Thioclava sp. GXIMD2076: one gene and its partner. The protein of the gene in region 2 interacts with the protein of the main gene of each other region in a pairwise test. Links are inferred from orthologs where the notes say so. Each region holds a gene or a part of one and is shown on either strand. Other genes may lie near its edges.

What was found.
Region 1: the proteins of WDB91_RS02430 (region 2) and WDB91_RS14335 interact in binary tests that used the Escherichia coli proteins (3 or more experiments, as listed by UniProt). The link is inferred for Thioclava sp. GXIMD2076 from one-to-one orthologs.

Annotation. Positions count from the first base shown.
Region 1 is NZ_CP149933.1:78,597-93,547, reverse strand. What follows is about bases 7,090-10,066. They hold WDB91_RS14335 (TetR/AcrR family transcriptional regulator), read right to left. Parts: upstream 8,926-10,066; coding sequence 8,254-8,925; downstream 7,090-8,253. Other genes in these bases: WDB91_RS14330 (glucose 1-dehydrogenase), read left to right, coding at 9,165-9,953; WDB91_RS14340 (MDR family oxidoreductase), read right to left, coding at 7,269-8,249. Also shown: WDB91_RS14390 (aldo/keto reductase), read right to left, coding at 1-359; WDB91_RS14385 (HWE histidine kinase domain-containing protein), read right to left, coding at 604-1,623; WDB91_RS14380 (SOS response-associated peptidase), read right to left, coding at 1,781-2,401; WDB91_RS14375 (DUF2256 domain-containing protein), read right to left, coding at 2,407-2,577; WDB91_RS14365 (MFS transporter), read left to right, coding at 3,549-4,757; WDB91_RS14360 (LysR family transcriptional regulator), read right to left, coding at 4,791-5,681; WDB91_RS14355 (thioredoxin domain-containing protein), read left to right, coding at 5,963-6,286; WDB91_RS14350 (OsmC family protein), read left to right, coding at 6,321-6,758; grxC (glutaredoxin 3), read left to right, coding at 6,804-7,061; WDB91_RS14325 (VOC family protein), read left to right, coding at 10,105-10,500; WDB91_RS14320 (hypothetical protein), read left to right, coding at 10,550-11,080; WDB91_RS14315 (GMC family oxidoreductase), read left to right, coding at 11,077-12,657; WDB91_RS14310 (ribbon-helix-helix domain-containing protein), read left to right, coding at 12,707-13,090; hydA (dihydropyrimidinase), read left to right, coding at 13,349-14,782; WDB91_RS14300 (peptidase), read right to left, coding at 14,894-14,951. UniProt on the Escherichia coli protein: Involved in response to both electrophiles and reactive chlorine species (RCS). Represses the transcription of the nemRA-gloA operon by binding to the NemR box.
Region 2 is NZ_CP149932.1:484,785-499,711, reverse strand. The notes cover bases 11,593-14,545. They hold WDB91_RS02430 (manno-octulosonate cytidylyltransferase), read right to left. Parts: upstream 13,492-14,545; coding sequence 12,694-13,491; downstream 11,593-12,693. Other genes in these bases: WDB91_RS02420 (ABC transporter permease), read left to right, coding at 14,409-14,545; cysQ (3'(2'),5'-bisphosphate nucleotidase CysQ), read right to left, coding at 13,491-14,285; galU (UTP--glucose-1-phosphate uridylyltransferase GalU), read right to left, coding at 11,593-12,357. Outside these bases: flagellar basal body L-ring protein FlgH, read left to right, coding at 1-633; WDB91_RS02495 (flagellar basal body-associated FliL family protein), read left to right, coding at 644-1,153; WDB91_RS02490 (ribonuclease D), read left to right, coding at 1,302-1,916; WDB91_RS02485 (hypothetical protein), read left to right, coding at 1,929-2,531; lipopolysaccharide transport periplasmic protein LptA, read left to right, coding at 2,542-3,027; lptB (LPS export ABC transporter ATP-binding protein), read left to right, coding at 3,024-3,776; ribosome-associated translation inhibitor RaiA, read left to right, coding at 4,079-4,657; WDB91_RS02465 (PTS sugar transporter subunit IIA), read left to right, coding at 4,693-5,154; WDB91_RS02460 (nodulation protein NodH), read right to left, coding at 5,151-6,548; WDB91_RS02455 (beta-1,6-N-acetylglucosaminyltransferase), read right to left, coding at 6,553-8,250; WDB91_RS02450 (glycosyltransferase family 2 protein), read right to left, coding at 8,247-9,257; WDB91_RS02445 (glycosyltransferase family 2 protein), read right to left, coding at 9,413-10,435; UDP-glucose 4-epimerase GalE, read right to left, coding at 10,464-11,450; more of galU, read right to left, coding at 11,452-11,592; more of WDB91_RS02420, read left to right, coding at 14,546-14,927. UniProt on the Escherichia coli protein: Activates KDO (a required 8-carbon sugar) for incorporation into bacterial lipopolysaccharide in Gram-negative bacteria.

The DNA of each region.
Region 1 (14,951 bases), on a different replicon or contig from region 2:
AGCGTATCCTCGATCGAACGCAGCGTCCCGTCACGGCTGTAGTCGTAGATCTCGATATTGGGCGACGGCGAGTAGGGCATCAGAGTCTGGTTGCGATATGCCGGACCCGCCTTCAACAGCCGTCCCACCTTGGAACTAAGCACAAAACTGTCGCGCGGCTGATGATGCAGGAACTGACCATAGCGTCGTTCCGCGACACCCAGACCGTAATGCGGCGCGACATCGAAATAGCGGATACCGGCTTCCCACGCCGTGCTCAGCGTGTCTGCCGCCTGCCGGTCGGTCGTGACGCGGAACTCGTTTCCAATGGGCACACCGCCCATACCGATGCGATGCGGGAGAGTATATCTTTGGGTCAAGAGAGCACCTGTTCTGTTACATGCCAATGCAACGATGCCCATAAAACGAAGTTCCACCCGCGGCGCCCGCTCGGGGAAAACATGTCAGGATGCAACGGAAAGAGGCTCAAGCCCGAAACTCGTGACGTCGTGGCCCGCAGCAGATCACAGCGCCGCCCAAGTTCTCGGGGGGCTGTGACCAAAGGCGGCCTGCCCTACCCGCAGGATGTGGTCCGTCATGGGCCGGCTTTATTCCGGGACGCGATTACTCGAGGGTCTGCCGGCTCGAGCGCAAAACGTAGCGGGTGCCTTCGGGCGCGTAGGTTACGCTTGCCTTGCCGATGAAACTCGCCGGAACGATGCGTTCGAGAAGTTTCGAACCGAAGCCTGATCGCTCTGGAGCCGCCACGGGCGGACCATCGCGCTCGCCCCATGCAAACACGAACTCTTCGCCCTCGATGCCCCAATCGACAGAAACCTTTCCGTTCTCGACCGAGAGTGCCCCATATTTCATGGCATTGGTGATCAGCTCATTGACCGCCAGCGACAGCGCAGTGGCCTGACGGCTGCCGATGACGACCGGAGGGCCGCTCATGACCAGAGCATCGGCAGTCACCACACGACCGTCGCAGATGCGTTTCACCAGCGCCTCGACGGTGGTCGCATTTTTGGCCCCATGCGCCAAAAGACTCTGCGCCTCGCTCAGCGCCGCCAGCCGCTCGCAGAAGGCGCGCGACATCGCCTCGATCTCGGGGCTGCCGCGCAAGCTGTGGCGGGCCATACTACTTATAATGGTGATCATATTGCGCATGCGGTGGCCAAGCTCGGCATTGGCGACCTCGGCTTGTGCCATCGCATCAACGGATTTCGAGGTCTCGACAACCGTATCCAGCATACCCAGCACCTGTCCGTTCTCGGCGCGGATCGGGCTATAGCAGAAGGTGAAATGCGCGTCCTCGGGATACCCGTTGCGTTCGATCCGCAGCTTGAAATCCTCGATGAACGTCGCCTCGCCCGCCATCGCGCGTTCCCAGATCGGCCCGATCTCGGCCCAGGCTTCCGACCATATCTCGTGAAACCCCCGCCCGATGCCCAGCCCCTTCTCGCCGAGGATCGGCGTGAAAGCGGAATTGTGAATGGTTATCCTCTCCGGCCCCCAGACGATCGCTTTGGGGAAATTCGATGCGAGCATCATGGATACGGCGGTGCGCAATTCGGGCTGCCATTGATGTATCGGTCCCAAAGGGGTCGATGTCCAGTCGAACGCAGCAATGACATCCGACATGGGATCGTCAGGTTGCAGAAATTGTGCCCTTGGATACATTGCGATGAACCTGCTCCTTTTACACCGTCGGACAATTACAGGGATCAGGGGACGATACAATCGCTGATCCGATCTTGCGGATAGTTTCCGGCAGAAAATAGGTCCGCTTAACTTACGGTCAATTGAAGGGCTCGAGAAGCTCCGGCCCGTCCGCCTCCAGCGCGAAGGGCGCGACCGGACGGTACCGGAAGCGGGGCGCCGCCCCAAGATCCGGATCACCAGCGCCCGAAAGCCAGAGCTCGCGCTCTCTGGCATCAAGCATCAACGGCATCCGGTGATGGATGGGCGCCATTGCGGCATTGGCCGCGCGGGTCATGACGGTGCAGGTCAGAAGATCGCCCCAGCGGCTCGCGAGCCCCGCTAGGTAGAAATTCTCCTCATTACCGGAGGGCAGGACAACAGTCGGCCGTCGCGCCCCTTTGGGCCCGCTCCATTCGTAGAACCCGCCCACGGGGATCAGACAGCGGCCATGGCGCCAGACCTGCCGGAAGCTCGGCTTGTCCCGCGCCTCCTCGATCCGCGCATTGAAAGTCGTGGCTTTCCAGTCCTCCAAGACACCCCTGTGCCACGAAGGCACCAGCCACCACCGCGCCTGCATCGCCACAAGCGGGTCTTTCCCCAAAATCACAACGTCCTGCGTCGGCTTGACGTTGTAGCGACGCTGGATCGGGTCGATCTTGAGCTGGGTGAAATCGGCTTCCGTATTACGGAGATTGGGGTCGATGATCCGTCCGCACATGGGCGTCACCCCGCCTCCTGAGCGGTTGCCGGCTTGCCCTTGGACTGTCTCCGGCAGCGCTCCGAGCAATAGAGCACATGCTCCCAGTCACGCTCCCATTTCTTCCGCCAGACAAAGGGGCGCTGGCAGACAGGGCAGATCTTGCTCGGCAGATCCGTCTTTTTCTTCATCCGCATATGCGCGCCCTCAGATCGAACCTGAGTCAGACATAGCGCGGCCGTGTAGAAATCCATCTCCCACCCGTTTGGTCTTTTGCACCTTATGCGTCTTTCCCTGATCTTTCCGCCCTCACCTCCCGAGCGATGGAGATGTCCCGCAAGGAAAGCAGCACATATCATCCGAACCGAGACTGCATCTCGATCACGGCAACCACACAGCCGGCTCCGCCACAGCGAAATCAACTTCTGGCACCAGAACAGATCGAAACCCGGATGGGAAGCGCAGACAATCTTCTGTCAGGATACGTTCGGGCCTGATGTGTTTTCGGCTCTTTTCAGGAGCTTGCAGGCGCTTTTGTTTTTTTGTCCAAATTCTAAAACTTGCTCTTGTATGTCCGTTAGTTGGTCGGCTATACGGGTCGACGGAGACGTGGCCGAGTGGTCGAAGGCGCTCCCCTGCTAAGGGAGTATACCGGGAACGGTATCGAGGGTTCGAATCCCTTCGTCTCCGCCACATACCATTTTGATTAAATGGCCTTGGGGCGCCCACCTATGTACAAGTCATAGGGCTTGCACACTCCGTGGCGACAGTATGTCCGATGCTCGGCATCCCCATACGAGCTGACTTCATATCCACCGCCCGATTATGCGCCCGATAGAGAAGGATGACATGCTGGCCCCTGCACAAACCTGAAGTGAGGCCGCTTATCGTGATCCCGACCCTTGCTCCGGAGCGGGGCCCCTCTGCCGCGAGCGAACCCGAAACATATCCATACCTGATTTCCCGCCCTCTCCCCAAGAGCGGCTACCTGCCTGGACGGGAGGGCGAAAAGCTATGGCAGAGAACGGATATCATACACGGCTGTATTAATTACGCTTCCGATGTATTTTTATTTCCGATGTAGAATTTATCAAACGCGCTTCCTTCCCCTATCTCTCCGGGTATCCGCCCGCCTTGCCGCGGGCTTCCAATCTATTCGGAGTTACTCATGCCTATCGGAGTCTGGGCTCTTACGGCTGCGGCGCTGGCTATCGGGATGGCGGAATTCGTCATTGTCGGGATCCTGCCGCAGATCGCCCGCGATACAGATGTCAGCCTTGCCACCGCAGGTCTGACCGTCAGCATCTATGCCCTTGCCGTGGCGGTTGCAGCACCGCTGCTGACCGCCCTGACGGGGCGGTTCGACCGCAAGAAGCTGGTGCTTGGCCTTATGGGGCTGTTCATCATCGCCAATACGCTCTCGGCCCTTGCGCCGAGCTTTAACATGCTCCTTCTGGGCCGCATCCTTTCGGGTGTCGTACAGGGGGTGTTCTATTCGGTGGCCACTGTGGTTGCCGCCCAGCTGGTGCCCAAGGAAAAAGCCGGGCAGGCGATTGCCACCATGTTCACCGGCATTACGCTCGCGCTGATCTCGGGGGTGCCGCTGGGCACGTTCATCGCCAATTTCTTCGGCTGGCGCGCGACCTTCATCGCGGTGACCGCCATCGGGGTCATCTCGATCCTCGCCCTGGCGCGCCTTTTGCCGAATAATATCGAGCGTCCGGCACCTGCCTCGTTCCTTGAACAGATGTCGGTGGTGCTCAAGCCGCGCTTGGCGCTTCTCTTCGCGATCACACTGGTGGGTTATGGCGGCTCGTTCGTGGCCTTCACCTATCTTTCGCCGATCCTCGAGACATTTACCGGCATGACGCCCAATGGGATCGGCACGCTCCTGTTCTTCTACGGGGTGGCCGTGGCGATCGGTAACCTGATCTGTGCGCGCCTTGCCGACAGGACCGGCGCGATGCCGGTTCTTCTGGGGATCTATGGCGTGATGGCCGTGGCGCTGTTGCTTCTGATCCCGTTCTCGGGCAGCCTCTGGACAATGGTGCCTCTGGTGATGGTCTGGGGGATCGTGGCGTTCGGGTCGGTCTCCATCCTGCAGCTCTACGCCGTCAATCAGGCCAGCATGATCGCGCCGCGTGCGGTCAATGCGACCTCGAGCATGAATATCTCGGCCTTCAATCTCGGGATTGCCCTCGGTGCGGGGGGCGGCGGCTGGGTTGTCGACCATCTGGGGCTCGGCATGACGGGGCCGGTTGCGGGCATCGTGGTGCTGGTAGGGCTCGCGCTGGCTGTTGTCAGCGCAGGGATCGACCGCCGCCATTGTGCCAGCCTGCGCGCAGGAAATGGCGGGGAGTGCCCCGAAGCCGCCTGAATGCCCGAAGACGAATAATAAAACGGGAGGCGGTCAGATGACCGCCTCTTCCAGTGCCAGATCGCGGATCACCTGCAACAGCGCCGAAGGGTCATCCTTGCGCCATGCCAGAGCCACGCAAAGCGAGGGAGCCGGATCTTCCAGATCGACGATCCGCATATCATCGCTTGCCGCACAATCGATGCGGTTGGTCACAAAACTGACCCCCATGCCCGCTTCCACCAGACACAGGCAGCTGCGGCCCTCGGTGCAGTCCTTGACCTTGGGCCGGAAGCCCGCGACCGAACAGGCACGGATGATCTCGTCATGCACTCCGGGGTTCTGCGCGCGCGGCGGAATGATGAAGGTCTCGCCCGCAAAGGCCGAAAGCGGCAGCGGCGCATTGCCAAGCGTTTTCAGATGGGGATGGCTCTTGGGAACAGCCAGACGCATCTGCTCGGTATGGATCTCCTGCACCTCCAGCGCCGGATCAGCGGCGGGCAGCAGCAGGAAGGCCGCGTCGATCTCGGCAGCCAGAAGCTGTCTGACCTGCGCATCGCTGGGCATCTCGTGGATCTGGAGGTCGATCTCGGGATGGCGCGCGCGGAAGCCGCGCATCACCGCAGGAAACACCGTCTGCATCGCCAGGGGCGTCACGCCGATGGCAAAGCGTCCGCTTTCCTCGGCAATCGCATGGCGGACCGAGCGCTGCACCTGATCGAGATGGGCCAAGAGCCCGTCCGCCTCACGCCTGAGCACAACCCCCGCCGCCGTCAGCGCCACACGCCGCGTGGTGCGCTCGAAGAGCTTCACCCCCAGCCTGTGCTCCAGCTGGGCCACGGTCTTCGTGACCACCGGCTGGCTCATATTCAGCATCTCCGCGGCACGGTTGAAATTGAGCGTCTCGGCCACCCGCAGAAAACAGCGCAGTTCCTTGATTTCCATTCGATACTCCATTTATTTCTATTTAGAATATATAATGATGCCGAATAAGAAATTAAACTCCCGCATTAAAAGCATATATGCTGAAAACAACCGAGAATGCAAGTAAAGGGGCACACTAGGAATGCACCGAAAGCTTACCACCTCAGGGTCGATGCCCGGGAGGGCATCGATCCATATGGCCCATGCAGGGCTGCCAGGCGGCGCCACATGCGGACCGCCATCCGATGCGGCGTCCCATTAAGGCGTCCCACCCGTTTGTCACACATCAGAAGGAGACAGAAATGTCGAAGGATGTAACCAGCCTCAATATCGCTAATTTTGCCGAGTTCATGGACACCCCCGGCCGTGTGAAAGTCCTGCGCTTCTGGGCCACATGGTGCCGCCCCTGTATCGCACTCGAGCCGGTCTTTAACGAGGTCGCCGCCGAGATGAAGGACAGCGCCGGCTTCGCCGAGATCGATATCGACAAAGCGCCCGAGATCGCAGGCACCTTCGGCATCCGCTCGGTGCCGACCGTCGTGATCATGAAGGACGGTCAGCCCGTCGATATGGTTGTCGGGCTGAACCCCAAAGCAAAATATGTCAAGGCCGTGAACGCGGCCTGAATACCCAACCCGCATATAGATAAGGAAATAGACCATGAGCGACATCACCCTGAGCGCCACCTGGCAAGGCGGCTTTGACGGCGAAGGTAAGATCACCGGCAAGAACCTCGAAGCGGGCATCGGCATCCCGACCGAATACGGCGGTTCGGGCGCGGGCACCGATCCCAAGACGCTGTTCACCTCGTCCACGCAGGCCTGTTTCACCCTGACCCTGCGTGCAATCACCGCCAAGCAGAACATCCCCGTCCAGACCCTTGCGGTTGACACGCAAGCCAAGGCATCGGGCGAGGAATTCGCGATCCATCACACTGCCAAGCTGGTTCTGAGCGCCAATGCGACCGAGGATGACCGCAGCGCAGCGGAAGCCGCGATCGCCCGTGCCGACAAGGTCTGCATGATCGGCAATCTGGCCAAGAAGGCGGGTGTCACCATTGACGTTACGCCCGAGATCACCGTCGAAGCGACGGCCTGACAGCGTGGGGGCGAATGCCCCCACATCCAGCAAGAGGGCTGCGTGATGGCCAAAGTCGAAATCTACACCACTCCCTATTGCGGCTATTGCTCGCGGGCGAAGTCAATCCTGAAGAGCAGGAAGGTCGCCTATACCGAGATTGATGCGGTTTCCCGCAGCAAACGGCAGAAGATGATCTCGCGCGCAGGCGGTGCGCATACCGTGCCGCAGATCTTCATCAACGGCATCCATATCGGCGGCTGTTCGGAGCTGATGACTCTCGAGCGCAATGGCAAGCTGACCCAGTTGCTCAAACTGGAGTAATCGGCCTCTTCCGCTTTGGCAGAGGGTCGGGTTTCCCAGTAGATCGGGCGGGCATGTCTATCGCCTGTTCCAGAGGCCATAGCACCAGAGAACGTGCGACAGAAACAATCTTTTCCCGCAGCCCCGACCGGGCATATGGTCCGAAGACGCGCACCGGCCAGACCCTGACGGCACCGTTATACGTCCGTCAGGGTCGGCGGTCGCGCCTCAGGCCCGGACCGGAATGACGATCCGGCCGCGCACCCCGCCATCGAGGAACTTCGAGGCCGTGGCAATCACCTCCTCAAAAGGAAGCTCGGTGGTCATCTCCTCGAGCTTGCCCAGATCGAGATCCTGGGCCAACCCCGCCCATGCCGCAAGACGGCGGGCTTTGGGGCACATCACGCTATCGACCCCCGCAAGTGTCACACCACGCAGGATGAAGGGGGCGACAGATGCCGGCAGATCCATGCCCGCCGCCAGCCCGCAAGCCGCCACCACCCCGCCGTAGTTGATCATCGACAGCATATTGGCCAGCACCGTACTGCCTGCAACATCGATACCCCCAGCCCAACGTTCCTGTCCCAAAGGCCGCGGCTTGCCCGTCAGCTCCGCACGGTCGATCACCCTGCTTGCCCCGAGACCGCGCAAATATCCGGCCTCCGAGGCACGGCCCGTCACTGCCGCGACCTCGAACCCCTTCGCCGCCAGAAGCGCGGTTGCCACGCTACCGACCCCGCCGGCCGCCCCGCTGACCACTACCTCGCCCTGCGCGGGCGTCAGACCATGACGTTCCAGCGCCTGCACACAAAGCATGGCCGTGTAGCCCGCCGTGCCGATGGCCGCCGCCTGACGCAGATCGAGCCCCTCGGGCAAGGGCACCAGCCAGTCCCCGCTGACCTGTGCGCGTTCGGCCAGACCGCCCCAGTGTTTCTCGCCCACACCCCAGCCATTCAGGATCACGCGGTCGCCCGGCTTGAAACCGGCATGTCCGCTTTGCACGACGGTGCCTGTAAAATCGATGCCGGGCACCATCGGGAAGCGGCGCACGACCGGTGCCGTGCCGGTAATCGCCAAGGCATCCTTATAGTTCAGCGTCGTATAGGCGACTTCGACCAGCACATCTCCTTCGGGAAGCTGCGCGTCGGCGATCTGCGTCAGCGAGACGGACTGACCGTCACCGGATTTGTCGATGACTATGGCTTTCATTATTTTATCCTTTGGTGAAACACGGCGGAGCGCCGCCAAGCATGTGAAGGAAGGTATCGGTAAAATTGCGTAGGGGATCAGGACGCAATTCGAGTTTGGCGCGCAGCACCGCCCCTTCCCAACCGATCCAGAACATCTCGGCCAGAGCCTGCGGGTCATGCCCGTCGGCCAGTTCACCCGCACTCTGCGCCTCGGCAAAAAGTGTCGCCGTGCGCGCCTGCCAGCGTTCCAGCACCGCCACGAGAGCGCCTCTGAACATATCCGGCAATGCGCCCATCTCCTGTCCGAGATTTCCCACAAGGCACCCGCGCCGAAATCCGTGGCGGGCCATCCCCTCTTCGGCCAGCTCGGCAAATACCCTGATCCGTTCGAGCGGCGAGCTGTTCGCACAGGCAAAAGCGCGCTCCAGCAGCGTGACGAAATAGGCGTCATAGGCCGCGATCAGTGCTAGACCGAAATCGGCCTTACTACCGAAATAGTGGTAGAAACTGCCTTTCGTCACCTTTGCGGCCTGCAGGATCTCGTCGACCCCGACTGCAGAATAGCCTCTTTCGGTCAGATGCTCGAGCCCTGCACGGATCAGGTTCTGGCGGGCCACCGAGAATTCCGGCGCATTTCGGGGACGACCGCGGCGGGGCTTAGGGGCGGGGAGATGCGGGGTGTCAGTCTGGTGCATGGATATTTTATAGACGATTCGGTCTAGAAAATAAAGCACCCGCGTGGACCACCTCTCCCCAGACCATCCCGCGGGGGTTAGGGCAGGCTCCGAGCCGTCTCGCAGCCCCACGGGATCGTGAAGAGAGGTAGTATCCCCATGTTACCCGCTGCCCCTCGCGCCGTCGCAGACTGACCGTCCGGTCGGCGCAACGCCTCGAAGGCCCGCCCCGCCGGAACAGATCAGGAGGAGGACCAGACATGCGCAAGACAACATCACGCGCGATACTCGTCACCGGTGCCGCCCGCGGGATTGGCCGCGCCATCGCGCTGCGGCTCGCCGAGGATGGCCATGATGTCGTGATCAACGATATTCCGGCCAATGAAGAGGCCGCAGAGGCCGTGGCGCAAGAGATCCGTGGTCTCGGCCGCACATCCGGCACCGCCATCGCCGACGTCTCGGAGCCCGAGGAGGTGCACCGCATGGTCGCCGATACTGTGGCCGCGCTCGGACGCCTTGATGTCATGATTGCCAATGCCGGTATCGCCCATATCCAGGGGCTTCTGGATCTCGATGTCGCGGATTGGGACAGGGTCATGGATGTCAATCTGCGCGGGGTCTTCCTGTGCTATCAGGCGGCGGCGAGGCAGATGATCGCGCAAGGCGGCGGAGGCAAGATCATCGGTGCAGCCTCTATCGTGGCCTATCGGCCCTTCGCGCTTCTCGGGCCGTATTCCGCGTCCAAATGGGCGGTGCGCGGGCTGACGCAGGCGGCGGCTATGGAATGGGCCAAACACGGGATCACCGTGAATGCCTATTGTCCGGGGATTGTCGGCACAAATATGTGGGATCTGATCGACGAGAAACTGGGCGCCGAAGAGGGCCTGGCCAAGGGCGAGGCGATCCGCAAATATGCGGGCGCGATCATGCTGGGCCGCGTCTCGGAGCCCGAGGATGTGGCCAAATATGTCTCCTATCTCGCCTCGGATGATTCCGATTACATGACCGGCCAATCGGTGATGATCGACGGCGGCATCCAGTTCTCGTGATGCGCCGGCGGTCAAACCGTTGAGACGGGCGCCATCCGCCTTAGATCAACCTTTGCGGGCACAGGTAGCATGGAGGTAATACCCGTTCCCGCAGATCGGCTGATAGGCTGGCGCTCTGGATATATCATCCGAACACCCCAAGGGAGGTTACATGGCGAAATTCGTCCATAGCATGATCCGCGTGAGAGACGAGGCGCGCTCGGTCGCGTTCTACGGCAAGGCCTTCGGTCTGACCGTGGCAGAGCGGCTGGACTTCGAGGATTTCACCCTCGTCTATCTGTCCAATGACGAGAATGATTTCGAGCTGGAGCTGACCATCAACAAGGGCACCGAGGCACCCTATGAGCTGGGCAATGGCTATGGCCATGCGGCCTTTGTGGTCGATGATCTCGAGGCCGAACATGCACGTTTTGAGGCCGAAGGCTTTGCGCCGCGCAAGATTGTCGATTTCAAGAACGGGGGCGAGCGGGTTGCGCGGTTTTTCTTTGTCGCGGACCCTGACGGCTATCAGATCGAGGTGATCGGGAAAGGAGGCCGCTTCAAATAAGACGCGACGACCGGCGTAGGAGGCGCCGGAATTCGGGAGGAGGACCCCAATGAAGACGAGAAACAAGAACGTGCTGCTGGGCAGCACGTCGACGGCGCTTGTCGCCGCGGTGTTCGGCAGTGCCGCACCGGCCAATGTCGGTCTGGGACTGGGCCGGCATGAATCCAGCCGCATCATCCTGATGCGCATGTTGCGGGTGATGTTCCCGCACCCATCCTTCAGCGATGCCCCTTACGAGCGCTGCGCCAAGGCGCTGATCGACGATGCGCGCCAGACACCCGGCCAGAAGATCTCTTTTGCCGCAGCCCTCGACAATCTGGCCGATGAGGGTTTTGCCGATCTGGGCGATGACGCGGCGCTGACCTATCTGCGCGGGATCGAGAAAACGGGCTTTTTCCAGCTCGTCCGTGCCAAGGCCGTGGTCACGCTCTATGACGACGAGGAGGTCTGGCAGGCGCTTGGCTATGAGGGCGCGAGCTTCGATCAGGGGGGCTATATCCACCGCGGCTTCAATGATCTCGACTGGCTGCCCGAACCACGGATCGAGGAATATGACGGGCAAGAGGGAGCACAGCCATGATAGAGCCGCGCATGAAACAGATCGCATTGGATGAAGAGGCCGTGGTCATCATCGGCTCGGGCGCGGGCGGCGGCACGCTGGCCTATGAGCTGACCCGTCAGGGGATCGCATGCGTGGTCCTCGAGGCCGGCCCGCATCTCAAGCCCGAGGACTGGATCAATAACGAATGGGAAGCCTTCAACCAGATGGCTTGGCTCGACCCGCGCACCACATCGGGCTCATGGCGGGTGGCACGCGATTTCCCCAACCTGCCTGCATGGATCGTGAAGGCCGTGGGGGGCACCACCACCCATTGGTCGGGCGCCACACCGCGTTTCAAGGCGCATGAGTTCAAGGCCGCCTCGACCTATGGCGCGGTCGAGGGCGCCTCGCTTCTCGACTGGCCGATCACGCTTGAGGAGATGGAACCCTATTACGACCGCGCCGAGAAGGCGATGGGCAGCACGCACCGGCACGGGCGCCCTGCCCTGCCGGCCAACAACAATTACAAGGTCTTCGCCAATGGGGCCGAGCGCGTGGGCTACAAGATGTATGCCACCGGCCCCTATGCCACCAATGCCGAACCCTATGACGGGCGTCCGGCCTCGGTGCAGGACGGGTTCAACTTTCAGGGCGACAAGAACGGCTCCAAATGGTCGACCCTTGTGCGCGAGATCCCTCGCGCGCTTAAGACAGGGCTGTTGGATCTGCGCCCCGACAGCACCGCCATCCGCATCACCCATGGCAAGGACGGGCGCGCCGATGCGGTGATCTATATCGATGGCGAGGGCAATCTGCAGCGGCAGGCGGCGCGAGTGGTCTGTGTTGCGGGCAACTCGATCGAATCCGCGCGGTTGTTGCTTCTGTCGGACAGTCCGCGCTTTCCGACGGGGCTGGCCAATGGCTCCGATCAGGTGGGCCGCAACTATATGCGCCACCTCACCGGCTCGGTCTATGCGCGCTTCGACAAGCCCGTGAAGATGTATCGCGGCGAGACAATGGCGGGGATCATTGCCGATGAAAGCCGCTTTGACCCCGCGCGCGGCTTTGTGGGTGGCTACTATATGGAGACCATCGCGCTCGGGCCATCCTTCCTTGCGGCCTTTGTCGAGCCGGGGGCCTGGGGGCCGGAATTTGCCGCGATCATGGAGGCTTATGCCAATACGGCGGGCATGTGGATCGTGGGCGAGGACATGCCGCAGGCCAGCAACCGCGTGACCCTTTCCGATACGGTGCGCGACCAGTGGGATCTGCCCGTGGCCAACGTCCATTTCGACGATCATGCCAATGATGTCGCCATGCGCGAATATGCCTATGCCCATGCCGAGAAGCTCTACGAGACCGTGGGGACCACCGGCACGCATCGCACGCCGCCCTACCCCTCGACCCATAACTTGGGCACCTTGCGCATGAGCGCACGGCCCGGAGATGGCGTGGTGGACCGCAATGGCCGCGCGCATGAGGTCGCCAATCTCTTCGTCTCGGACGGGTCGCAGATGACAACGGGGGCTGCGGCAAATCCCACGCTTACCATTGTCGCGCTGGCCATGCGTCAGGCCGACCATCTGGCAGGCGAGCTGAAACGCGGCACCCTGTGACGCGGGTCGGGCCTTCCGGCCCGCCCCTATCACCAAAGGAGGAAATGATATGTGTAGACTTTTTGTCGGAGCCCGATCCGATCTGTGGGAAAGCCAGACGCGCTCGATCCGAATGGATGGCATGGTGACATCGGTCCGGCTGGAGAAGTCGTTCTGGATGGTGCTGGAGGAAATCGCCGAGCGCGACAGCATGAATGTGCCGCAGCTCCTGCATCAGCTCTATAATGAAAGCCTCGATGAGGGCCATGATATCGGCAATTTTACCTCGTTCCTGAGGGTCTGCTGCATGCGCTATATCGATCTGCGATTACACGGGCTTGTCCATCAGACCATTGCGGGCTCGACCCTACCCGTCGAGGAGGTGCTCAGCCGCGAGGGCGAGATCTATGCTCGCCGCACGGCCAGACAGAGCGGTGCCGACCGCTCGCATTGAGCGCCCTGTCTCCCCTGCATGGGGGTGGCAGGTTCCGGCCGCCCGCAGAGCAGAAAGAGCGGCAGGTGCCTGCTGGCCCGGACCCGCGCAGGGCCTTCCCGTGCGCGGGGCGATCCCCACGAAATATATCTCCCCCCCGTTCACGTCGGCGTTTCAGGGCCAAGCCCGACTGGCAACCCAGCCGTAAACTGGATAGAGTGCGGATCAGCATCCATGTGAATGTCAACAAACGAAAATCATTCGGAATTCCAAAGATCCATGACCGCATCTGATCTCGTCATCCGGAACGGAGTCATCGTCACTTCGGCCGATATGCAAACCGCCGACATCGCCGTCACCGACGGCCGCATCACCGCCATCGGCAAAGACCTTCCGTCCGGCCGTGAAACCATCGACGCCACCGGCCTGTGGGTGCTGCCAGGCGGCGTCGACAGCCATGTCCATGTCGACCAACCGCTCTCGTCGGGCGCGGAAATCGCTGATGATTTCGCCTCCGGCACGGCCTCGGCGCTTGCGGGCGGCACCACCACGCTGATCGGGTTCGCGGTCCAGAAACAGGGCTCTGCCCTGCGCGGGGCGGTGGAGGAGATGATGGCGCGTGGCACCCGCTCGCGCTGCGATTTCGCCTTCCATATCCAGGTGACCGATGCCTCGGACGCGGCATTGGCCGAACTCGGGCCGCTCGCCGAGGAAGGGCACCGCTCCGTCAAGATCTTCATGACCGGCGGCAACCGGCTGGATGATGCGGCCTGCCTGCGCACGCTGGCCGCTGCCAAGAGTAATGACATGCTCTGCTGTATCCATGCCGAGAACCACGACCTGATCGCCTATCTCACCGAGGCACTGCTGCGTCAGGGCAACACGGCCCCCGCCGCCACGGCGCTCGCGCGTCCCGAGATCGGCGAGCGCGAGGCTGCCCACCGCATCCTGACGCTGGCCGAGGCGCTGGATGCGCCGCTGCAGATCTTCCATGTCTCGGGCGAGGCCACAGCGGCCGAGATCGCCGCCGCCCGCCATCGCGGTGTGCGGGCATGGTCGGAGACCTGCACGCAATATCTGGTCTTCACCGAGGAGGATTTCGACCGCCCCGGCATGGAAGGCGCGAAATTCCTGTTCTCGCCCTGCCCGCGCGGGCCGGACGCGCGCGAGGCGCTCTGGGCGCGGATCCGCGACCATACGATCGAGACCATCACCTCGGATCACTCGCCGACCTCTTTTGGCGGCGAGAAAGGCAAGCTCCACGCCGGCGAGAATGCGCCGTTCAACAAGGTCCCGAATGGCATCCCCGGCCTGGCGGCACGTCTGCCGATCGTCTTCAACGAGGGCGTCACCAAGGGCCGGATCGACCCGATGCGTTTTGTGGATCTGGTCTCGACCGCACCGGCAAAGCTCTTTGGCCTCTGGCCGCAAAAGGGCACGCTGGTGGTGGGCAGTGATGCCGATATCGTGCTGTGGGACCCCAAGAAACAGCGCATCCTGACCAACGAGATGCAGCAGCATGGCGTGGATTACACCCCCTATGAGGGGATGGAGACCACCGGCGCGCCGATCGCAGTCTGGCTGCGCGGGATCCGCGCATGGGAGGCGGGTGAAGTGCTGGCCGCCCCCGGCACGGGGCGGTTCCAACCCCGCGCGCCCTTCCCCAAGGCGGCGGTGCCACGCCATCCGGCGGGCTTCGACCCGCTGGCCTGAGGCCGGATACAAACCATGCGCCCCGACCGGTCGGGGCGCATGTGCCGAAATAGTCCCGAGGATGTCTGTCAGGCCCTAGGGTTGAGGCCAACGGGATTAGGCCGGCAGGATTCAAGCCCGCAGGGGGATCAGGCGGCTCAGGCGGCTCGGATTGGTCTCGGCCAGCAGG
Region 2 (14,927 bases):
GAGAATACGAATGAATATTTTGCCATGAACACGATCCCGATGCCGGAATTGCCCGAAGACCGTTCGCCGGTATCGCAAGCGTCGCTCTGGTCGGGAACGCCGAAATCGCTTCTGGGCGACCGTCGCGCTGCGCGCAAAGGCGATATCATGACGGTGGTTATCGAGATCGACGATAGCGCCAATTTCTCGAATTCGAGCGATCGTAGCCGGTCCGAATCGCAGTCGATGGGCATTCCGTCGCTCTTCGGTATCCCGGAGCAAATCAACAAGGCGCTGCCGGATGGCGCGAGTATGGATAGCGCGGTTTCCACCAATTCCAGCTCGTCTTTCAATGGTGATGGCAATGTCTCGCGCAACGAGCAATTAACCCTGCGGATTGCCGCAACCATCATCGACGTGCTCCCAAATGGCGTTCTGCGGGTGCAGGGCAGTCAGGAGGTCCGGGTAAATTACGAGGTGCGCGAGCTGATCGTGACCGGATATGTCCGCCCCGAGGATATCAGCCGCCAGAACGAGATTACCTATGACAAGATCGCAGGTGCCCGGATCTCCTATGGTGGTCGTGGACAGATCTCGGATGTGCAGCAGCCGCGGATCGGCTCGCAGATCGCCGATATCATCATGCCGTTCTGAGGGGAGTTAGATGGGTAAGTTACTTCCGGTCATCTTCGTGATCCTCGGGCTTGCGATTGGCGGAGGTGCAGGCTTCTTCCTGCGCCCCGCTCCGCCCCCGCCTGAGGAAACGGCAAGCGCCGAAGGCGATGGCGCAGCCGAGGGAGAGCACGCCGCCGAGGATGGGGAGGCCGCAGAAGGCGAGGAGGGGGTGCCGACCTCCGAATTCGTCAAGCTCAACAACCAGTTCGTTGTGCCCCTGCTGGATGCGACCCGAGTTCGCGCGATGGTGATCCTGTCGCTGTCGGTCGAGATGCCGGTCGGTGGCACGGAGCGCGTCTATGCGGTCGAGCCAAGACTGCGCGATTCCTTCCTGCAGGTTCTGTTCGATCATGCGAATAATGGCGGTTTCGAAGGGGTCTATACTTCGACCGACAGGATGACAGAACTGCGTCGGGCTCTGTTGGAAACCGCGCGCACTGTGATGGGCAAAGACGTCAAAAGCATCCTCGTGTCGGATATTCTCCGCCAAGATAGCTGAGGAACGGCGCAGGTCCTTATGATTGACATGCGCGGAAATTTGCGAGTCTTGCGCGTCCAGCTAGTAAACCACACAAGCATTGTGCGCGGCTTACATTGGCAAGCTCCTCCGAAAACGCCTATATGGGGCGAAAGACAGGAGTTTGCCCGTGACGATCCATTTGCATGAGGGAGATCTGCCGGAAGGGTTGGATCTTGGCGCGGTAGTGGCCATTGATACCGAAACGATGGGGCTTGATCCGCGCAGGGACCGCCTGTGCCTCGTGCAGCTCAGTAGCGGCGACGGTAACGCCCATTTGGTCCAGATCGCCAAGGGGCAGACGGAGGCCCCGCGCCTGTGTGCCCTGCTGGCCGATCCCGAGATCGAGAAACTTTTCCACTTCGCGCGGTTCGACATCGCAGCGCTTTATAACGCCTTCGGTGTTGTGACTGCGCCGGTGTTCTGTACAAAGGTCGCCTCGAAGATGGTGCGCACCTTCACCGACCGCCATGGCCTGAAACTGCTTTTGCAAGAGGTGGCGGGGGTCGATATTTCCAAACAGCAGCAGAGCTCCGATTGGGGCGCTCCGGTTCTGACCGAGGCGCAGAAAGAATATGCGGCCTCCGATGTTCTGCATCTGCACAAGCTGAAGGCGGGGCTTCTGCCGCGTCTCGTGCGCGAGGACCGTCTGCAGCTCGCCCAGGCCTGTTTCGACTTCCTGCCCGCCCGTGCCCAACTGGATCTTCTGGGATGGGACGAGCCGAGCGATATCTTCCATCACTAATCCCAGTCCCCCATGATCCGTGACAACCGCCATTCCATGCTGGTCACCTGGGCCAAGACGCTGCTTCCTCTTGCGGCGCTTGTTCTGCTGTCGTCGGTCTTCCTGATCGGGCATCGGGTGGAGCCGGGCACGGTCATTCCCTATTCCGATGTCGATATCGAGGAACTGGCGCGTGAGCCGCAAGTGGTGGCGCCGGAATATGCCGGTGTCACAAAAGAAGGCGCTGCCCTTTCGGTGCGCGGTTCGCGGGCGATTCTCCAGCCCGGAAATGGCGACGGGAGTTCGGTGCAGCAGCTTGTGGCCAAGCTCCAGACACGGTCCGGGCTCGTGGTCGATCTCAATGCGACGGCGGGTCAGATCCGCCCCGATGAAGATCTGATAGAGTTGAGCGAGGGTGTGGCGATGCAGACATCGACCGATTACCGGATGCGCTCCGACCTGATCGAGATCAGCACGGACCAGACCCGCGTCCTTTCGCCCGGTGCGGTGCATGGCGAGGCGCCGATGGGGGTGCTCGATGCGGGTGCGATGGAGCTTTCCCAGCCCGAGCCTGGTGGGTCCAATAATCTGCTCTTCACCAAGGGCGTGAAGCTGGTATACCAGCCCCAAGAATGAAGGTGGTGTGATGCGGCAAATCTTGACGGCAATCATTGTGGCGGCTTCGATGGCGATCCCGTCGCTTGGCGCGGCGCAACAGGTGGATTTTGGCGGGCTGTCGACGAATACGAAGGCTCCAGTGGAGATCACCTCCGACAGTCTGCAGGTCGACCAGTCGACCGGTGAGGCTGTCTTCCGTGGGAATGTTCTCGTTGTGCAGGACGATATGCGCCTGAAAGCGGCGGAACTGCATGTGGAATACGGTCAGACGCAGAGCGAGATCAACCGGCTGATCGCTTCAGGCGGTGTTACGCTGGTGTCGGCGAGTGATGCGGCCAAGTCGCAGGATGCGGTCTATGACGTGCGCAATGGCAATCTGGTCATGACGGGTGATGTGCTGCTGACCCAAGGCGATAACGCGCTCTCCGGTAACAAGCTGACGGTCGATCTGACGACCGGGACAGGGCAGATGGACGGGCGCGTGCGCACGATTCTGGCGCCCGGGGGGCAATGATGGACGCAGCACTCGAACCGGCCAGCCATGGGCTGAGCGTAACCAATCTGCGCAAGGGCTACCGCAAGAAGGTGGTTCTGCGTGATGTGTCGCTGCGGCTGAACCGTGGCGAGGTGGTAGCGCTGCTAGGCCCAAACGGTTCGGGCAAGACCACCTGTTTTTACAATATCGCGGGGCTGATCACGCCGGATGCGGGGCAGGTGAGCATTGATGGTCGCAACGTGACCGGTCTGCCCATGTATCGCCGCGCGCGATTCGGAATCGGCTATCTTCCGCAGGAAGCGTCGATCTTCCGCGGGTTGACGGTCGAGCAAAATATTATGGCCGTTTTGGAAATAGCGGTGGAGGACCGTCACCGCCGCCGTGAACGGCTCGAGGAATTGCTAAGCGATTTCTCGATCGAACATCTGCGCAATTCGCCCGCTCTGGCGCTTTCGGGGGGCGAACGCCGCCGCTGCGAAATCGCGCGCTGCCTCGCAGCGGACCCGAAATATCTGCTGCTCGACGAGCCCTTCGCGGGCGTCGACCCGATCGCGGTGGGCGATATCCGCCATCTGGTGGCGCAGTTGAAAGAGCGTGGCATCGGGGTGCTGATCACCGATCATAACGTGCGTGAAACACTTGAAATCGTTGATCGCGCCTACATCCTGCACGATGGTCAGGTGCTCATGTCGGGCACGACGGAAGAGGTCGTCAATAACGAGGACGTCCGTCGCGTCTATCTCGGTCAGGATTTCCGCTTCCAGTAACTGGCGGATTTTACAGCGATGTGAGGCCGTAAGAACGTGCCGTCACATGGCTGTCATGTGCTGCAATGCGGCGACGATCACCCGTTGACTTCCCCTTGGGATCGTTCCCAAATGTAATCAAATGCGTGATCTGGTCATCATATTCCCGATGCTTTGCGCAGCCCTCACGGTGGCTGCCCGGTCCGCTTTTTTCCTTGCCCGATGTCGGGAACGAGCAGGAAAGGTGTGCCCCCTCACAGAATTTAACCGACTGTAAATATGGTGCCGAGCACCGTTGGTCAGTCATAAAGGAAGGAGACGCCATGCGTTACCAAATTAGCGGCAAACAGCTTGATATCGGTGAAGCTCTGCAGACCCATGTCAAAACCGAGCTGGGCAGCACGGTCGAGAAATATTCTCAACGACCGACCGATGCCACCGTCGTGTTTTCGAAAAACGCGCATGAGTATATCTGCGAAGCGACCGTGCACCTGTCCACGGGTCTGACTGCGCAGGCCAAAGGCGTAGCGACCGAGGTCTATGCTGCCTTCGACGCCCTTCAGGAAAAAATGGATAAACAGCTGCGCCGCCATAAGCGCCGGCTGAAAGACCATCAGGCGGCACGCACCACCGCAGTTGAATTCGAAGCGGCAGGGCTTTATGTGCTGGCACCGGAAGAGGAAGACGAATCGACCGGTGCGGAAGGGGGCGATGCGCCCATGATCGTGGCGGAGATGGAGACGCGGGTTCAGACCCTCTCTGTCGGTGATGCGGTGATGCAGATGGAGCTCGCCCATAAGCCGCTTTTGGTCTTCCGCAACGAAAAACATGGCGGGGTTAATGTTGTCTATCAGCGTGAAGATGGCAATATTGGCTGGATTGACCCCCGTCACAGCAAGTAAGCGCCTGATCTCCGAAAGGCGCGGAAAAAGGACCGATGGATCTATCCTCTCTGCTTCGCCCGTCAGCCGTTCGCGCGGTTGCCAATGTGGCTAGCAAAAAGCGTCTGTTTCAGGATCTGGCAGATATCGCGGCACAGGCTTACGGGCTTGATGCCGCGGTTATCGTGGATGCGCTGCAGGAGCGCGAAAGCCTAGGGCCGACCGGTGTGGGCCATGGTGTCGCGCTGCCGCATGCGCGTCTGCACGGGCTGGATCACGTTGTGGGCGTGTTCATGCGTCTGGAAAAACCGCTCGATTTCGATGCGGTGGACCGCCAGCCTGTGGATCTGGTCTTTGGCCTTCTGGCACCCAAAAGCTCGGGCGTGGACCACCTGAAAGCGTTGGCGCTCGTGTCGCGCACGATGCGCAATGAAGACACCTGCAAAAAACTGCGCTCCAACACCGATCCGGCTGCCCTGCATGGCGTATTGACCACCACGCATGGGCTTGCGGCCTAGTCCGTCCAGTCGGTGAAGCCGAACTGCATGTAATCACGGGAATAGGCGTCTTTCACCGCCTGTTCCAGCTCTGCCGAATAAAGGTCGGCCAAGGCGACACGCCCCTGATCGGACACCGGCAGGGGCGCTTTGCTGTCCAGCCCCACCGTTTTCAGGAGATAGGGCAGGTCCGTGGCCATCCGGTCCTCGCGCACCAGCAGGTCTGGCGTAGCAAAGCTGGCAAAGGCCTGCAGCATGGTCGACTGGCTCGCCCAGAGCTGGTGCACAGGCAGGCTGGTCTGACTGTTGAGGCTGGATTTCAACCAGAGCGCAAACTCCAGCAAGGCAGCGCGATGGGCCGTCAGATCGAGCGACTGTCCGTCCTTGGGCAAGGGCAGTTTGTAGGTCATGCGCAGCGCCTCGCGGGTCTGGGCGAAATTGTCCCAATCCAGGAGAGCGATAAAGGCCAGATGCACCCGCATCACCGGATGGCGCAACACGGTGAAGCTACGATGCTGCGGGGTCTGGCGTTTCCACTGTCGCAGGGTCTTTTGCGAGAAACCTTCGGTGATGTCGCCCAATGTCCCCATCCAGCCGCGCAGCTCCACATCGGAGGCAGGGCGTAGCGGCATATAAAGCAGGCCGGCCTTGCCGGAGCTGGTCCCGATGAAACCCGGCACATTCGGCCCGCGGCGGGGCTCGAAATTGGGGGTGCGTGAGAGGTTGAACCGGTCCAGACGGGCGAGTGAGGCCTCCATCTGCGCGAAATTCGTGACCTTCTCCTCCAACCCTTCGGGATTCTGCACGACCAGACTGTCGGGTAGGGCATCGGGGCCATCGGCCACGCCCAGCCATTTGGCCAATCCGTTGAGCACCTCGATATCCTGCGCATCCTCGTAATCGATATAGAAGGCGCTCTGGCCCGAGACCTGAAGCGCGTTCATTATCTTGATCTGGAAATTCTGCAGTGCCTCGAGATGGTCCTCGAATTCCACCGCATCAAACTCGGCTTGTGCCACGCGGCGGTGCTTGGCATCGCCAAGCTTCCACTGACCGGTCGAGCGCGCGATCTTCAGGCTGACATAGCTTTCGATCGGATTGCGGGTCAGCACGATCTTGGCGCATTTGGGGTCGTTGAGCATCGGCCCGAGCACGCGCGGATCATGTTCGTGGAAATAGCGGCAGCCGTTCAGACCCGGCGCCTTGCGGATCTTTTTCCACAGCTCCTTGGGGTCGGCATCGCGCGTGGCCTTGCTGACGCCCAACAGTTCGGCCTTGTTGGGATAGCCAATCAGGACAGGGTTGAAGGCCTCGCCATGGCAATGGGTATCGGGCAGCATATTGATGGCCGCTTCCAGCAGGTTGGAGCCGGTGCGCATCTCGGCCAGAATGACGAAGCTTTCGAAATTTGCCATAGGATCACTTCAATAATGGAGCGCGCTTGCGGCGCGATGTCAGGGAGTCGGGAGAACTCACGATAGAGAAATCCCCCATCAGTTGCGGCTGCATGCCTTGGTTCTTGAGGTTCTGCAGGAATTGCCCGAAGCCGGTCAGGTCCACCATCTGTGGCATCTCGGTGATGCGGCGCGCCGAGCGCGGGCTGATCTCGTCGATGATGGTCTGCATATGCTCGGTCGGATTTTCCAGATATTCCTGCAGGTTCCAGAACCGCACCCGTGCCTTCACATACATAGACCGCAGGATCTCCAGCTCGGCCAGCTCGTTCTTCTGCAGCCATGCGGCCTCTTTGCGCACCACCGAAAAGGGTTCGGTCGAGCGGAAAAGCGGGATGGCCCAGGCGCCCGTGATGATCGAGATCTGCGCATTGGGATCGGTTGCGGTGAACCAGCCAAGCGCCTGATTGTCCTTGGCGCTCATCATGAAACACTGCCGCTCGCCGCGCGCGTTCCAGAGCAGGTTGGTCAGGAAGGCCTGCGGAGCATGGTCACGGATCTCCTTATTGGCGGGCAGGCAGCCGTTGAACATCGGGTCACGGCCCGCAAACTCCACCCCCCAAGGCGCAAAAAGCCGCCCGTGCACGCGTCCGGCCACATGTTTCGACAGCCAGCCCTCGAAATTCTCGTAAAGGTCGGAGAACCCCTGAAACAGCGAATAGGGGCCAGCGGTCTTGCCGTTCTCGTGGTCGCGATGCGGAAAACGCGACTGCATATAGAGGCCGGGTCGACCGCGCGTCCGGCGTTCAACCGCTTTGGTAAACAGCCGGTCGATCTTGGACGGGTTCGGCTCGGCAATCTTCTCGGCGGGTTTCTTGACACGCAGGAAGGTCGAATAGAGCCGGTCCGCCTTGGGCCAGATCTTGCGCGCCATGAAACAGTCCGAGCGGCGCAGAAGCTGCAGGTGGTCATCGTAGAAGATATGCGGTTTGCCCTGAAAATCGAATTTGGTCAGGGTGAGCGAGCGGCTTTCGATGGAGGTGGCATAGATGCGGGCGAGCGACTGGAAATAGCTCTCGTCGGGGATCCAGACCTTCTTGAAGTAGCGGTCATAGATGGCACGGTCCTTATCTTTGAGGATCGCGGTCAGGGTCTTGCGGGTCAGACACCACCATTGGCTGCCCATATGCGGCACGAGCCCTTCGGGAAGCTTGCGGTTCACACCCAGCCGGCGCTGGAGGGCGACGTAATCATCGAAGAGGCGGCGGTGTTTGCGCCACGAGAAGGGGAAGCGCAATGTGAAGCGTTCCATATCCAGCCCGCCCTGTGTCCAGCCGACCTCTGATGTGGTGACCGACTCGATGAAATCGGTCCAGGGACGGGCATCAAGGAAGGCGCGTAGCTCGTCGAGCGGGCGCAGCGGCAGGCAGGAGCCAGAGGCCAGATAGACATGGCGGGCGTCTGCGTGGCGGTCGAGCATCTGCTCGGCCCCCGCCTGCGCCGCGGCTACCAGCGACCATGTGCCCCATTCACAGGCGAAGCGCTCGCAGAACGAGACATGCGGAAACTCGGCAAGCGCCTTGACCATGCCATCATAGGCCGAGGCGGAGACGCGTTTGTCGACATGGATGACCACAGGAGCATCCTGCACCGCCCAGTGGCGGGCGACCTCCGCCGCGCGGTCGAGTGCCGTGTGGCACATCATGACAAAGCCCACGCTCATGCCCAGTTCCCCTTGGACATCAGGCCCAGAATTTCCAGCTGGCGCCAGTTGATGTATTTTTCGGACCAGCGGCACCACAGCTCGCCGTCATCGGCCAGCACTTCGGCATAGGCCTTATATTCGCGCGAGCCCGAATAATGCTGTTTGCGGGTGATCTCTTCCTCGACCTTGTCGTTGAGAACCGACAGGAATTTGGCATGGAGCAGGCAGCCTGAGGTCCGTTCGCCGCCCCATTCATCATAGGTCAGGTTCAGGTTGCGGGGCAGGGCCATATGGGTCGAGCTGAGATAGACGTAGTGCTTCTGCCAGCGGATCAGCGGGATCTTGTTGAGCGAGGGTGCCTGATCGGGGGCGTCGGCAAAGAATTTCCGCGCGCGTGGCCCGCCCTGTATCCACAGGTTCTGGTGCAGATGGTTCTTGCTGATCGTGTAATTGCCGCTATCGAACCAGCAGGCGATATCGAACGGGTTCTGGCCCTCCTGATAGGGCTGATCCTCGAGCCGACCCTTGGGATACATATCCAGCAGCATCGCCGGAAAATGCGGGATCTCGTAGGTATCAAGCCAGTCGGTCAGCGCATCGATCGTGCGGGTATCGCAGAAGGGGAAGATAAAGAATTCGTCGGGATCGACGGTCAGGCACCAATGCCCTGTGCCATAGCGGCGCAGTAGATGGTTGATCCAGTCCATCCCGAAGCGCGAGCGCCGGTAGCTCGCATCGGTGCGCCAGAGAGAGACATCGGGCTGGGCCGCGAGATATTCGCGTGAGCCGTCATCCGAGCCGTTATCGACCATGATGAAATGATGGCAGCCCATCTCGCGATAGTAGCGCAGGAAATAGGGCAGGCGGATACGCTCGTTGCGCAGGGTCACGAACACGAGGATATCATCGGGACGGATCGCGCGGGTTCTATCGGCAACAGAGCGCAGCTCGCGGCGTTTGCGGAACGCACGGAACAGGAACTTCTTGCGTTCCAGACGTAATTTATAAAGTTGCCTGACTGTCACTCAATCACTCGCGCCCGCATGTGGCTTTATTGCCCGATCTTCTTTTCAACAGGATTAACGGGCCAATATTTTACCATGGCATCTGTCGTCTGATGGCGGGTTGACCGGGTGCGGTCACGCTAGGCCATCTCGCGGTGGGGGTAAATAATTCGTGGTTAATTAGCTGTGGTTTCATCGGATTTTGTGCCCCTGCTGCCGCGCGTGATCAGGCCCAGAGCCTCGAGATGCGCGGCCGTGGGGCCCGTGGCGGTTGGCGGTCCTGCAAGAATCGGGTCATCGGTCAGGGCGTCGTAATACCGGGTGTAATTCTCGACATGGGTGAAATGCTGCTTGCGATGCTGGTCCTCGCGGGCGCGATCCATCGACGAGGCCAGAAACTTGCTATGCAGAAGGGCACCTGTCATCAGTCCATGCCGTGGATCGAAACCGCGGTTCAGGCGGCGCGGCAGCAGAAGATGGGTCGAGCTGAGATAGGCATAGCGCCAGTGCCAGCGCAGCAGCGGTGTTTTGTGCAGATGGGGCGCATGATCGGGCCTCTCACGGAAGAAGCACCGCTTGCGGGGGCCACCACGGATCGAGATGTTTCCATAGCGGGGCTGATATTCCCAATCATAGCCCCATGCGTCGAATGCGGTAAGATCATCGAGCGACAAGGCACCAGACAGCGGGCCTTCGGGATAGAGATCCAGCATCAGCGCCGCCATCACGTCCTGGCCAGCCGCATCGAGCTGGCGGGTCAGCGCGGGGAGGGGGGTTGTGTCATGGTCGGGATAGACAAGAAGCTCGTCGGCATCCACCGTCAGACACCATGCGCCCTGCCCATGGGCCAGAAGAAGCCCGTTGATCCAGTCCATACCGAAACGGGCATCGCGGTAGCTCGCACGTGTCTGCCACAGCCAGACGTCGGGTTGGGCGGCCAGATAGGCGGCGCTGTCATCATCCGACCCGTTATCCACCATGAGAAAATGGCGCACCCCGAGACGGCGGTAATGTTTCAGGAAATCGGGGAGGCGCTCCATCTCGTTGCGCAAACAGCAGAACAGCCGGATGTCATCCGGGCCGGCGGTAAATGCGCGCGTGGGCGGCGACAATTTTCTGCGCGCCAGATAGGCGCGCAGAAGGGCGTTCCGTCGTTTTTGTCGCAACCGGTATGCAGACCAGAGCGTGTGGGTCTGCATCGGACAGCACTCCTGACTGGGTCAGGAATTATTCTGCATATTCCGGCGCCTGATGCCAGCGCCATGCATCGGCAATCATGGTTTCCAGCTCGGCGCGTTTGGGCTCCCAGCCAAGGACATCCTTGGCCTTCACCGACCCCGAGACCAGAACAGCGGCATCGCCCTCGCGGCGTTCGCCCTCTGTGATCGGCACTTCGCGATTGGTGACATTGCGCGATTGCGCGATCACTTCCCGCACCGAGAACCCGTTGCCGGTGCCAAGGCAGAAGACCTCGGAGGGCTTGCCTTCCTCGAGCCATTTCAGCCCCAGAACATGGGCATCGACCAGATCCGAGACATGGACGTAATCGCGGATGCAGGTGCCGTCGCGGGTGTCGTAATCCGAGCCGAAAACGGTCAGAGCCGCGCGTTTCCCGGCAATCGCATCCAGCATCAGCGGGATCAGATGGGTCTCGGGCACATGTTGCTCGCCCACCTGCGCCTCCGGATCGGCACCGGCCACGTTGAAGTAGCGGAAGATCACCGAGCGCAAGCCGTGGCTCTTGCCGAAATCGCGCAGCATATCCTCGATGGCACGTTTCGAGCCGCCATAAGCATTGATCGGGAATTGCGGGGTTTCTTCATTGAGAACCACACCGTCCTGATCGCCATAGGTCGCGCAGGTCGAGGAAAAGACGAATTTGTCGATCCCCGCATCGATGGCGGCCTCGATCAGGTTGAGCGCGCAATTCACATTGGTCGCCCAGTATTTCGAAGGGTTCTTCATCGACTCGCCAACGAGCGAGAGCGCCGCGAAATGCATCACGGCGACAGGCTGGTATTTGGCGATTACCTCGTCAAGGCGGGCCCGGTCATGAAGATCGCCGACTTCGAGAGGACCGAATTTGACGGCCTCTTTCCAGCCGGTGGAAAGATTGTCGAAACAGACGGGGACATAGCCCGCCTGCTGGAGAGCTTTACAGGCATGCGAGCCGACATAGCCCGCACCACCCGTCACAAGAACATGTTTCGTCATATTATTCGGCAGCAGCCCGCATGGTCATGACATCGCCGAGATATTCCGCGAATTCGTCCTTGAGGTCGTCGCGCGCCAAGCCAAAGGCCACGGTGGCCTGCAGGAAGCCCGCTTTGGAGCCGCAATCGAAGCGCTGGCCGTTGAAGCGGTAGCCATAGACCGGATTGCCGGCTTCGATTTCCTGCGCGATCGCGTCGGTCAGCTGGTACTCGCCACCGGCGCCGGTGGTCTTCGATTCGATTGCGGCGTCGATATTGTTCAGGATCTCGGGCGTCAGGATATAGCGGCCGATTACAGCGAGATTGGACGGCGCTTCTTCCGCCGGCGGTTTCTCCACCATGCCATTGACCTTATAGGTCGTGCTGTTCACCTGATCGCAATCAAGCACACCGTAGGACGAGATCTTCGAGTTCGGTACTTCCATCGCGGCCACATAGTTGCCGGGATTCTCGTTATAGGCCTCGATCATCTGCGCGAGACAGGGTTTGTCCGCGGCGATTACGTCATCGGTCAAGATGACGGCAAAGGGCTCGTCGCCGATCATGCGGCGTGCGCACCAGACAGCGTGGCCCAGACCCAGCGCGCGACGCTGGCGGACATAGGCGATGGCGCCCGACGGCATGTTCGTTTTCTCGAGTTCCTCGAGGATTGCGGTCTTGCCCTTGGCGCGCAGCGAGGCGTCGAGCTCGGGGGCGTCGTCGAAGTAATCCTCGAGCGCGGACTTGCCGCGCGAGGTGACGAAGATGAATTCGGTGATGCCTGCAGCACGCGCCTCGTCGATCGCATACTGGATCAGTGGGCGGTCAACCAGCGTAAGAATTTCTTTCGGAATGGATTTGGTCGCTGGCAGGAATCGGGTTCCAAGACCTGCCACGGGAAAGACAGCTTTAGTGACCTTGCGTGTCATCAAGCACCTTTTTTGTTATCCGAGTGCGGAGCTGCACCCAATGCATGTTACTCAATGCTACACACGGAGTTTGGTTCCAAACAAGTCTGCGTGTGCGCATAAATTAATCCGGCGCGATTGCGATTCTGTCGCGGCTACCGGCCGGCTCTGTTGTTCAATGTGTTGAGATTTACCGATTAATCAAGTTAGCATATGGAACCTTCGGCTGAACTTCGCCATCTTTGCGTTGATCAATCAGTATATGAACAGGTTAACGTAGCGAAAATTTTAAGCAAAACAGTGGATCTTTGACTGGATCTTGGGGCGCATGGCTCGATACGCCATGCGCCAAAGCCGTCAGGCGAGTCCCATTTCGGCCATCATGGCCTCGATCCGCGCCACATCCGAGGGGTTGTTCAACTCCCAGAACTGCCGGCCTTTCGATTCGACCTCCACGCAGAGGATGTCATGGCCGTTCTCGAGGAATCGCAGCTGCTCGAGCCCTTCAAGCTGTTCGAGCGGGCCGATCTCCCATTCGGGATAGCGGGCCAACGCTTCGGCCCGATAGGCATAGGCGCCCACATGGTGGAAGACGGGGGTCGGCGCATCGGGGGCATAGGTCTGGCCGGTAAAGGGAACGACCTCCTTCGAGAAATAAAGCGCCTGATGGGCCGCGCCGAAAACCGCCGTCGTGCCGCCCACGCGGTCGTTGCGGCGGTCTTCCTTCAGGGCCTCGAGCATGGCGCCCTCACAGCGCAGCACCGGTGTGGCCAGATCCAGGTCACTTCCCTTGATGCCCTCGATCAGCGCCTCGATGAACCAAGGCGGCGTCAGCGGGGCATCGCCCTGCAGGTTGACCACATAATCGAACCCGCCACCCAGATTGGCATGGGCCTCGGCACATCGCTCGGTGCCATTGCGGCACTCGGGCGAGGTCATCACGACCTCGGCGCCAAAGCTCTCGGCCTCGGCCTTGATCCGGTCGTCGTCAGTGGCCACCACGACCCGCAGGTCGCCTTCCACCGACATGGCCGCGTCCCAGCTCCGGCGGATCAGGGTCTTTTTCTCGCCGGTCGAGCCGGTCAGCGCCACCAGCGGCTTGGCCGGATAGCGGGTCGACGCGTAGCGCGCCGGAATAACGATAAGGGTCGACATTATTTTACCAGCAGAACGCCCGGAGCATAGGCGATGAAGAAGGGATTGCGGAAGCCGTCCTTGCCATAGACGAAGGTCTTGTGCTCGTCGAAGGTGACCATGAGGCCACCCGCGCCGCGCAGGACCGCGTCACCTGCCGCCGTATCCCATTCCATAGTCGGGCCGAGGCGCGGATAGAGATCTGCCTCGCCTGTGGCCACCAGGCAGAATTTCAGCGAGGAGCCCGCCGAGGTCATGTCCTTCACGCCATACTGGCCGATATAGTCGTCGGTGGCCTGATCGCGGTGCGATTTTGAGGCCACGACCATCAGAGCGCGGTTATCGGGGGTGGAGACGGCAATCGGGCTCAACTCGCCCGGCTGATCCTTGTCGAAGCTGCCCTTCTCCTCGACCGAGCGCCCATCGGCCAGCGTATAGAAGAGACGCTTGATGGCAGGCGCATAGACAATACCCGCCTTCGGCACGCCATTCTCGACATAGGCAATATTTACGGTGAACTCGCCGCGACGTTTGATGAACTCTTTAGTGCCGTCGAGCGGATCGACGATGAGGAAGGTCGAAACCTCCAGATTATGGCTTGTAGCCTGCTCTTCGGTCACCAGCGCTACATCGGGGAAGGCCGCGCGCAGCCCGTCCGAGATGATCTTGTCGGCCGCTTCATCCGCCGCCGTGACAGGGCTGTCATCGGATTTGGATTTGATCTCGAAATCGGGGCCATCATAGATTTCCATGATTCGGTCACCGGCTTCGAGCGCCAGCTTGCGCATGGTGGGAACGAGCTTTTCATAATCCATGAGGTCTCCAATTCGTCGCGATTGCGGCTTATTACTGTCTAGCTGTCACAGTTATGATAGGGCATCAAGCAAACAGCAAGTTTTGCAAGACATATTGTGTCTTACGCGGCAGAGTGCGGGATTATGTTCAAAGCGCAACAGAGTAATTCAACGATCGGGTCGGGCTTCAGTCTTCTGGGGCTGATCTATCACGCGACCGTCCGCGAGCTGCGCAAAAGCCACGGAAACGCGGTCATCGGGCTTTTGCTCAATATGCTGCAGGTGGTGATCCTCGTCTTCACCTTCTACATCATGTTCGGTGTGCTGGGGCTGCGCGGCAGCGCGGTGCGGGGCGATTTCCTTCTGTATATCATGAGCGGGATCTTCCTGTTCCTGACCCATACCAAGGCGATGAGCGCGGTCTTCGGGGCAGAGGGCCCGACCTCGGCGATGATGAAGCACGCACCGATGACGACTGCGATCTCGATCTCGGCGGCGGCCCTGAGCGCGCTTTATATCCAGCTGCTCTCGATGATCGTGGTGCTTTATCTCTACCATGCCGCTTTCACTCCGATCACTATCTATGATTGGGTAGGGGCGATGGGGATGGTGTTTCTGAGCTGGTTCACCGGCGCCGCCATCGGCATGGTCCTGCTGGCGGCA